Regions from separate parts of the Streptomyces flavusporus genome, predicted to be linked through region 1. Evidence: riboswitches for the same ligand, from Rfam matches in the RefSeq annotation. Region 1 holds a riboswitch; the other holds the start of a gene.

Region 1 (4,417 bases):
GCGCGAGTGGCTGGACCGGCTCGGCACGGTCGCCGGCCGCGCCGACGAACTGTGCCGGTACGCCGTGCTGTTCGGCGACCCGCAGCTCGCCCTGACCGCCGTCCAGCGCGTGCTGGACGTCACGGCCGAAGAGGTCCAGGAGGTCGCCAAGGCCCGCCTGCGCCCCGACAACCGCGCGGTGCTCGTCTACGAGCCGACCGCCGCCGAAGCTGCCGAACCCACCGACGACCACAACGAGGAGGCGGCCCAGTGACCGAGCTCGCCACGATGGAGTTCCACCCCCAGCCCCGGGCGGGCGAGGCCAGGCCGTGGGCCTTCCCGGCGCCCACGCGCGGGACGCTCGACAACGGTCTGACGGTCCTGCGCTGCCACCGCCCCGGTCAGCAGGTCGTCGCCGTCGAGGTGCTCCTGGGCGCGCCCCTGGACGCCGAGCCGACCGGCCTCGACGGCGTCGCCACGATCATGGCGCGGGCCTTCTCCGAGGGCACCGACAAGCACTCCGCCGAGGAGTTCGCCGCCGAGCTGGAGCGCTGCGGCGCCACCCTCGACTCGCACGCCGACCACCCCGGCGTCCGTCTGAGCCTGGAGGTCCCCGCCTCCCGCCTGGCCAAGGCCCTCGGCCTGCTCGCCGACGCCCTCAGGGCGCCCGCATTCGCCGACAGCGAGGTCGAGCGGCTCGTGCGCAACCGCCTCGACGAGATCCCGCACGAGCTGGCCAACCCGTCCCGCCGTGCCGCCAAGGAGCTCTCCAAGGAGCTGTTCCCGGCGACCTCGCGCATGTCGCGGCCGCGCCAGGGCACCGAGGAGACGGTCGCCGCCATCGACTCCGCGGCCGTACGTGCCTTCTACGAGAAGCACGTCCGGCCCGCCACGGCCAGCGCAGTCGTCGTCGGCGACCTCACCGGCGTCGACCTCGACGCGCTGCTCGGTGACACCCTGGGCACCTGGACCGGATCCCCGGCCCAGCCGCGCCCCGTGCCGCCGGTGACCGCCGACGACATCGGCCGGGTCGTCATCGTGGACCGCCCCGGCGCCGTGCAGACCCAGCTGCTGATCGGCCGCGTCGGCTCCGACCGGCACGACCGCGTGTGGCCTGCCCAGGTGCTCGGCACGTACTGCCTGGGCGGCACCCTCACCTCCCGCCTGGACCGTGTCCTGCGCGAGGAGAAGGGCTACACCTACGGCGTGCGCGCGTTCGGCCAGGTGCTGCGCTCGGCGCCCGACGGCAGCGGCGCCGCGATGCTCGCCATCAGCGGCTCCGTCGACACGCCGAACACCGGTCCCGCCCTGCAGGACCTCTGGACGGTGCTGCGCACGCTCGCCGAACAGGGTCTGACCGATCCCGAGCGGGACGTCGCCGTACAGAACCTCGTCGGGGTGGCGCCGCTCAAGTACGAGACCGCGGCGGCCGTCGCTAGCACGCTGGCCGACCAGGTCGAGCAGCATCTGCCCGACGACTACCAGGCGACGCTGTACCAGCAGCTCGCCGCGACGGGCACCGTCGAGGCCACCGCGGCGGTCGTCAACGCCTTCCCGGTGGACCGTCTCGTGACCGTCCTCGTCGGCGATGCGGCGCAGATCAAGGAGCCTGTCGCGGCCCTCGGAATCGGCGAAGTCACCGTCGTCACGGCCGAGTAGAAGGCCTGACAGCGGCACGCGCGCGTAGGGGCCCTGGTGACGAAAGAGTCACCAGGGCCCCTTTATGTCCCAATTGAGGGAGAGGTTGCCTGTCTGACCTGTGGCATGCGCTACAAAAGCCGTGTTCCGTTTGGGGATTGAAAGATGCCCCGTTTAGCGTCTTCCGGGCTGTCCGTCAGGCAGTGCGCCGCGCCCGCGGCACCGGACAGTCATCGCCGAGTCCCCGAACGGCGCGAGCCAGGGGAGCCGGGGACCCAACGATGCAGTCCCTGGGGTGAATCGGACGCCCGCGCGCAGCGAGGGGGTCCGTAGGAGACCTTCCTGCTCCGAACCCGTCAGCTAACCCGGTAGGCGAGAAGGAAGGAAAGGACCAGCCACTTCATGGCGTTCACCCGCGCCACCGGGAAGCATCGTCGTCCCAGCCGGATGCAGCGCACGACCGCCCGCGCCGCGGGCGTCGCCGCGCTCACCACCACCGGCGTCGTCGGCACTCTGGCCGCCCCCGCGCTCGCCGCCGAGCCGGCGCTCGAGGAGACCGGCCTGCTGCCGGTCGTCACCATCGGCGACTCGGTCGCCGACCAGATCGATGCCCAGGCGGCCGCCCAGCGACAGGCCGCCGAGGAGGCCGCCGCCGAGAAGGCGGCCGAAGCGGCCGCCGAGAAGCGCGCGGAGGAGCGGGCCAAGGAGGCGCGCGAGGCCAAGGAGCGGGCCGCGCGTGAGGCCGAGCGCAAGCGTCTCAACACCTATGTGCTGCCGATCACCAGCTCCTATGTCTCCACCGGCTACCAGTCCGGCGGCTCCCTGTGGTCCTCCGGCAGCCACACCGGTGTCGACTTCCACGCCGCGAGCGGCACGCCCGTCCACGCGGTCGGCTCCGGCACTGTCGTCGAGGCCGGCTGGGGCGGGGCGTACGGCAATCAAGTCGTGATCAAGATGAACGACGGTACGTACACCCAGTACGGCCACCTGTCGTCCATCGCCGTCTCGGTCGGCCAGACGGTCACCCCGGGACAGCAGATCGCCCTCTCCGGCGCCACCGGCAACGTCACCGGAGCACACCTGCACTTCGAGGCCCGTACGACCGCCGAGTACGGCTCGGACATCGCCCCCCTGGCCTACCTCCGCTCGCACGGTGTGAACGTCTGACGACAGGCGGCTGCGCTGCCCGAAGCCCTGGCTCCCCGAGCCGGGGCTTTCGGCGTTTCAGGGGTCTGTTTGTCCAAAAAATATCCATGGATTCCGGCCCGCCATCGGAAATTCCGGCTCTTTGCAATAGAGTCACTGAACACACGTCAATCGTCGACGTTTCACGGGGATTAAGGCGGAGGTCGGTCATGCGTATTCCGGCGCACTCGGTGTGCACGGCGATCCGGGACGACATCGTCGCGGGTGTCTACGAGCGTGGCGGCCGGCTCACCGAGGAACTCCTCGCGCGCCGCTACGGCGTCTCGCGCGTCCCCGTCCGGGAGGCCCTGCGCACCCTGGAGGCGGAGGGCTTCGTGGTGACCCGGCGGCACGCGGGCGCGTGCGTCGCGGAGCCCACCGAGCAGGAGGCCTCCGACCTGCTGGAGATGCGCATGCTGCTGGAGCCGCTCGGCGCCGCCCGGGCCGCCCAGCGGCGCACCGAGGCCCACCTGAAGGTCCTGCGCGGTCTCGTCCGGCTGGGCCAGGAGCGGGCGAAGAGGGGCAACAGCGAGGATCTGCGCTCGTTGGGCGGCTGGTTCCACGAGACGCTCGCCCAGGCCTCCGGAAGCCCCGCGCTGATCGCGATGCTGACCCAGCTGCGGCACAAGATCGCCTGGATGTACGCCGTGGAGGCGCCGGCCAGCCCCGTGGAGTCCTGGACGGAGCACGGCGCGATCGTGGACGCCGTGGCGCGCGGCGACGGCGAGCGCGCGCGGGCCATCACGGCCCTGCACACCGAACGCGCGACCGCCGCGCACCGGCTCCGGTTCGCCGGCGGCCAGGATCGCACCGACCGTGTGAGGACTTCGCAACACCCCGTAAACATGTCCAGCCTTCGGCATTAACATATGCGCCGTATACAAAGAGGAGATATTCGGTGGCGGTGCATTTCCGCTGCCCTTTTCTGGCGCGCCGGGAATTCACGCCCGCGCGTCAGAGGCATGCCCATGTGGAATGCGTCGCACCCGCCGTGGAAAACGCGTGAGGCCGCTGCGGGAAATGACGAAGCCGCGCCGCCCGGGAAGGGTGACGCGGCTTCACTGACCGCCGTGCGGGCGGTCAGACGGTCTCGGGCAGCTCCTCGAGGCCCTCGGAGACCAGCTTGGCCAGGCGGTCGAGGGCCGCGTCGGCGCCGTCGGCGTCGGAGGCCAGGACGATCTCCTCGCCGCCCTCGGCGCCCAGGCTGAGAACGGCCAGCATGGAGGCCGCGTTGACGGGGTTGCCCCCGGCCTTGGCGATCGTCACCGGGACGCCTGCGGCCGTGGCGGCTCGGACGAAGATGGAGGCGGGGCGGGCGTGGAGGCCCTCGGCCCAGCCGACGTTGACGCGGCGCTCAGCCATGTGATGCTGCCCTTCAGGTGTTCAGGGTTGTCTAGACCAGTTTCCCATATCGTGAAGCATGCCCGGAGCGGTCCTTCGTCCCGTCCGGAGGTGGCGTCGGACCGCGGCCTCGGTCCGACTCCCGTCCTTGCACAGACTGCCTCGCGCCGTTGTCGTACGCGAGCCGTACTCTGGGGCGCATGCAGAGCTCGTCGGAGCGGCACGAGTACCCCGCCCACTGGGAAGCCGACGTGGTGCTGCGCGACGGCGGCAC
Region 2 (4,417 bases), 3.2 Mb from region 1:
GACCCCGGCGAGTTGCGATGGCGCGGCGGCCTCATCATGCGCGGACTGCGCACGCTGCCTGTGGAGTTCACTCCCATCTCGTAAACCGGCCCCCCGGCCCCGGATTCGACTGGAACCCTCCACTCCGGCACCGAAAACGTGACACGACCTCAACTCTGTGATCTTCACGTGATCTGTGCGGCATTAACTTGTGACAAGTGATCGACTGCCGATACGTTCACCCAGCAGCGCGACGTCGAACACCACCCGCCGCGCCGGTCACTGCTGTCTCGCGAAAGGTCCCCGCATGCTCTCCGGGAACGGTCGTCACCGTCGCCCCCGTCAGGCTCCGGCTCTCGTTGTCGCGGCCGGCGTGACCGGGTCCGCCATCGCCATCCCACTCCTCGGCGCCACCGGCGCGAGCGCGGCCAGCGGCACGACGTGGGACCGGGTGGCGGAGTGTGAGAGCGGCGGCTCCTGGAGCGCCAACGCGGGCGACGGGTACTACGGAGGACTGCAGTTGTCCCAGGAGAACTGGGAGCGGTACGGCGGCCTCACGTACGCGGCCAGAGCCGACCAGGCCAGCCGTTCGCAGCAGATAGCCGTCGCCGAGCGGCTCCTCGCGGACCAGGGCGTGGGCGCATGGGGCACCTGCGGGCTCACCGCCGGTCTCGACGCCGACAAGGATTCGGCCGACGTGGACACGGGTGTGGCCGGTGACACCTCGTCGGACACTTCCGAGAGCCTGCGCAACTCGCTCGGCTTGTCCAACTCGTCCGGTTCCTCCAGCTCACCCGATTCATCTGATTCGGCAGAGTCTTCGCCTGAATCCACCGAGCCGTCCCCTTCATCTGGCTCGTCATCGAATGCGGCGGACGGTTCCGCGAGCCCGACGCCCGCCGGCTCCACCTCGGACAACTCGCAGGGATCCGACAGCTCGCCCACAGTCACCCCAAAGGCAACGGACTCGGACAACTCGGGGCAGAGTGAAGGCGATTCCGGTCTGATCGACACCGGTACGGGCAAGCATCGCGGCGACAGCGCCGACGAGGATGCCGCCGGCGCTCGTACGACCGAGTCCTCGGGTCGCCACGCCTCGCGCGACAGCGCCTTCGCGCGCGATGTCGCCGACGGGTCGTACACCGTGCGCGAGGGGGACAGTCTCTGGGGTATCGCCGACTCCCATGGCGTCCAAGGGGGATGGTCCGTGCTGTATGCGGACAACAAGGAGATCGTCGGCGCCGACCCCAACCACATCATCCCCGGTCAGACGCTGGATGTCGGGGGCGAACCGGGCGAAAAGTAGCGGGAGTTCACGTCATACTTCGCGCCTAATGTCCTGTTTGGTGAAAGTGTGGGATGAGTCTCAGAGGCCCTGATTCTCTTTGAAATTCCGCCAATCGCGTGTCTACGGTCATGACCGCTCGCCAACGCGAGCCCCGGCTGCCGCAACGCCGAATCCTGCCAGCGGCCGTTCGGGAACAGTCGTCGCGTCAAGCGCCGTAGGCAGGAGCGGGGGACCCAAGGTAAGCGCCGCACCGGACAGTTGAGCCGGTACGGCTTGGGGTGAAGTCACGCCTCTCCACAGGGGCGTGGCCGGGCAACTCAACCGGCCCGAACCCGACAGCTCACCTCGCAGGCGTCGGTGAGGGGATCCATCCATGCTGTTTTCCAGCAAGGGCAAGCACCGTCGTCCGTCCAAGGCTGCTCGCGTCATAGCCGTCGTCGGCGTCACCGGCGCCGCCGCCGTCGCGGCCCCGCTGATGGCGGCCGGCAGCGCCTCCGCCGCCACCACCTCCGAGTGGGACGCCGTCGCCCAGTGCGAGTCGGGCGGCAACTGGTCCATCAACACCGGCAACGGCTACTACGGCGGTCTGCAGTTCTCCGCCTCCACCTGGGCCGCGTACGGCGGCACGCAGTACGCCGCCACGGCCGACCAGGCCACCAAGGAGCAGCAGATCCAGATCGCCGAGAAGGTGCTCGCGGGTCAGGGCAAGGGTGCCTGGCCGCACTGCGGCACGGGCCTGTCGAACGCCACGTACACCGGCGGTGGCGCGAGCGACTCCTCCTCGGAGGGCTCCTCGCAGAGCGGCACCGAGACCACCACCCGCTCGACCGAGCAGCAGCCGGCCTCCCGTTCGCAGGAGCGCCCGGCGCAGAAGACCGTCACCACCCCGACCGGTGAGAAGGTCGAGAAGGGTGACGGCGAGTACAAGGTCGTCACCGGCGACACCCTCAGCACCATCGCCGCGGAGCACGACGTCAAGGGCGGCTGGGAGAAGCTGTTCCAGCTGAACAAGGGCATCGTCGAGGACGCCGACCTCATCTACCCGGGTCAGCAGCTGCACCTGAAGTGATCCGGATCCACCCGGGTCGGCAGCTTCGCCTGACCTGAAGTGATCCGGGCTTCGCAGACCCCCGTGAGGGTCCCCCGTCCCCACAGGCCCCCGCCCCGGTGCGTGTTCCCCCGTACGCGCCGGGGCGGGGCTTTTGTGTCACCGCTCGTGCCTCGTTCTTCGCTCGGGGCCCTCGTTCTTCGCTCGGGCCCTCATTCTTGAGGAACCGTCTTTGTTCCGTTCGGAAACAATTTACGATCGGTTTCGTCCACGGGGTGGGCGACCGGCTGGCCGATCCCACGGAGCCGGTTAGGCTCATCTCGCAGAGCCGCTGCGGTCCTGCTAAACCGCGTCACATCCACGAAGGAGATGCTCGTGCCGTCCATCGACGTCGTCGTAGCCCGGGAAATCCTGGACTCCCGAGGCAACCCCACGGTCGAGGTCGAGGTCGGCCTCGACGACGGCAGCACGGGTCGTGCCGCCGTCCCGTCCGGCGCCTCCACGGGCGCCTTCGAGGCCATCGAGCTCCGCGACGGCGACCCCAACCGCTACCAGGGCAAGGGCGTCGAGAAGGCCGTCCTGGCCGTCATCGAGCAGATCGGCCCTGAGCTGGTCGGCTACGACGCCACCGAGCAGCGTCTGATCGACCAGGCGATGTTCGACCTGGACGCCACCGACAACAAGGGCTCCCTCGGCGCCAACGCCATCCTCGGCGTCTCGCTCGCCGTCGCGCACGCCGCCTCCGAGGCCAGCGACCTGCCGCTCTTCCGCTACCTGGGCGGCCCGAACGCGCACCTGCTGCCGGTGCCGATGATGAACATCCTGAACGGCGGCTCGCACGCCGACTCCAACGTGGACATCCAGGAGTTCATGATCGCCCCGATCGGCGCGGAGTCCTTCTCCGAGGCCCTGCGCTGGGGCACCGAGGTCTACCACACCCTCAAGAAGGTCCTGAAGAGCAAGGGCCTGGCCACCGGCCTCGGCGACGAGGGCGGCTTCGCCCCGAACCTCGGCTCCAACCGCGAGGCCCTCGACCTCATCCTCGAGGCGATCAAGGAGGCCGGCTACACCCCCGGCGAGCAGATCGCCCTCGCGCTCGACGTCGCCGCGTCCGAGTTCTACAAGGACGGCTCCTACCTCTTCGAGGGCAAGGCGCGCTCGGCCGCCGAGATGACCGAGTACTACGCCGAGCTGGTCGACGCCTACCCGCTGGTCTCCATCGAGGACCCGCTGTTCGAGGACGACTGGGAGGGCTGGAAGACCATCACCGCCAAGCTCGGTGACAAGGTCCAGCTCGTCGGCGACGACCTGTTCGTCACCAACCCCGAGCGCCTGGCCAAGGGCATCGAGGAGGGCGCCGCCAACGCCCTGCTGGTCAAGGTCAACCAGATCGGCTCGCTGACCGAGACCCTGGACGCCGTCGAGCTCGCCCAGCGCAACGGCTTCAAGTGCATGATGTCCCACCGCTCCGGCGAGACCGAGGACGTCACCATCGCCGACCTGGCCGTCGCCACCAACTGCGGCCAGATCAAGACCGGCGCCCCGGCCCGCTCCGAGCGCGTCGCCAAGTACAACCAGCTGCTGCGCATCGAGGAGATCCTCGACGACGCCGCGATGTACGCCGGCCGCAGCGCGTTCCCCCGCTTCAAGGGCTGAGCAGCGCTTCAAGGGCTGAGCAGCGCTTCAAGGGCTGAGTAGCGCCTCGTAGGAAGCGTCGTACACGTACGTCCCCGTACTCGGTCCCGTACCGTGTGCGGGGACGTACGCGCGTGTGTGACGGGAGTGGGAGATGGCCGCCAGGGACCGGGACCGTTTCTCCACCACGACCAGGATCCGGCTGCTCGGCGAGCAGACGGCCGCCCGCGTCTACCGCTCCCAGACCCGCCGCCAGGCCCGCCGCTCCCGGCTGACCGGCCGCGCCGCACTGCTCGCGCTCGTCGTCTGCTCGCTGGTGGTCGCCCTCGCCTATCCGATAAGGCAGTACGTCGCCCAGCGCGCCGAGATCGCCGACCTCCAGCGGCAGCAGGAACAGGCCCGGCAGCGGGTCGAGGAACTGCGCGACCTCAAGGCACGCTGGCAGGACGACGCGTACGCGGAGCAGC

The links. Region 1 has a riboswitch for cyclic di-AMP ahead of ACKTSN_RS12745 (M23 family metallopeptidase). Riboswitches for the same ligand answer to the same signal wherever they lie in the genome.
Region 2: it holds a riboswitch for cyclic di-AMP, as region 1 does, so the genes downstream of both, ACKTSN_RS27885 (transglycosylase family protein) here and ACKTSN_RS12745 (M23 family metallopeptidase) in region 1, are expected to answer to the same signal.

What each region holds. Positions count from the first base shown of each region.
Region 1 is NZ_CP176503.1:2,663,534-2,667,950, reverse strand. It holds gene ACKTSN_RS12755 (M16 family metallopeptidase) at 1-253, shown strand, start outside; gene ACKTSN_RS12750 (M16 family metallopeptidase) at 250-1,638, shown strand; cyclic di-AMP (ydaO/yuaA leader) riboswitch at 1,842-2,006, shown strand; gene ACKTSN_RS12745 (M23 family metallopeptidase) at 2,020-2,784, shown strand; gene ACKTSN_RS12740 (GntR family transcriptional regulator) at 2,973-3,668, shown strand; gene ACKTSN_RS12735 (HPr family phosphocarrier protein) at 3,883-4,164, opposite strand; gene ACKTSN_RS12730 (GNAT family N-acetyltransferase) at 4,344-4,417, shown strand, end outside.
Region 2 is NZ_CP176503.1:5,879,840-5,884,256, forward strand. It holds gene ACKTSN_RS27875 (cytochrome P450 family protein) at 1-84, shown strand, start outside; gene ACKTSN_RS27880 (transglycosylase family protein) at 287-1,285, shown strand; cyclic di-AMP (ydaO/yuaA leader) riboswitch at 1,468-1,636, shown strand; gene ACKTSN_RS27885 (transglycosylase family protein) at 1,641-2,336, shown strand; gene eno (phosphopyruvate hydratase) at 2,691-3,971, shown strand; gene ACKTSN_RS27895 (FtsB family cell division protein) at 4,105-4,417, shown strand, end outside.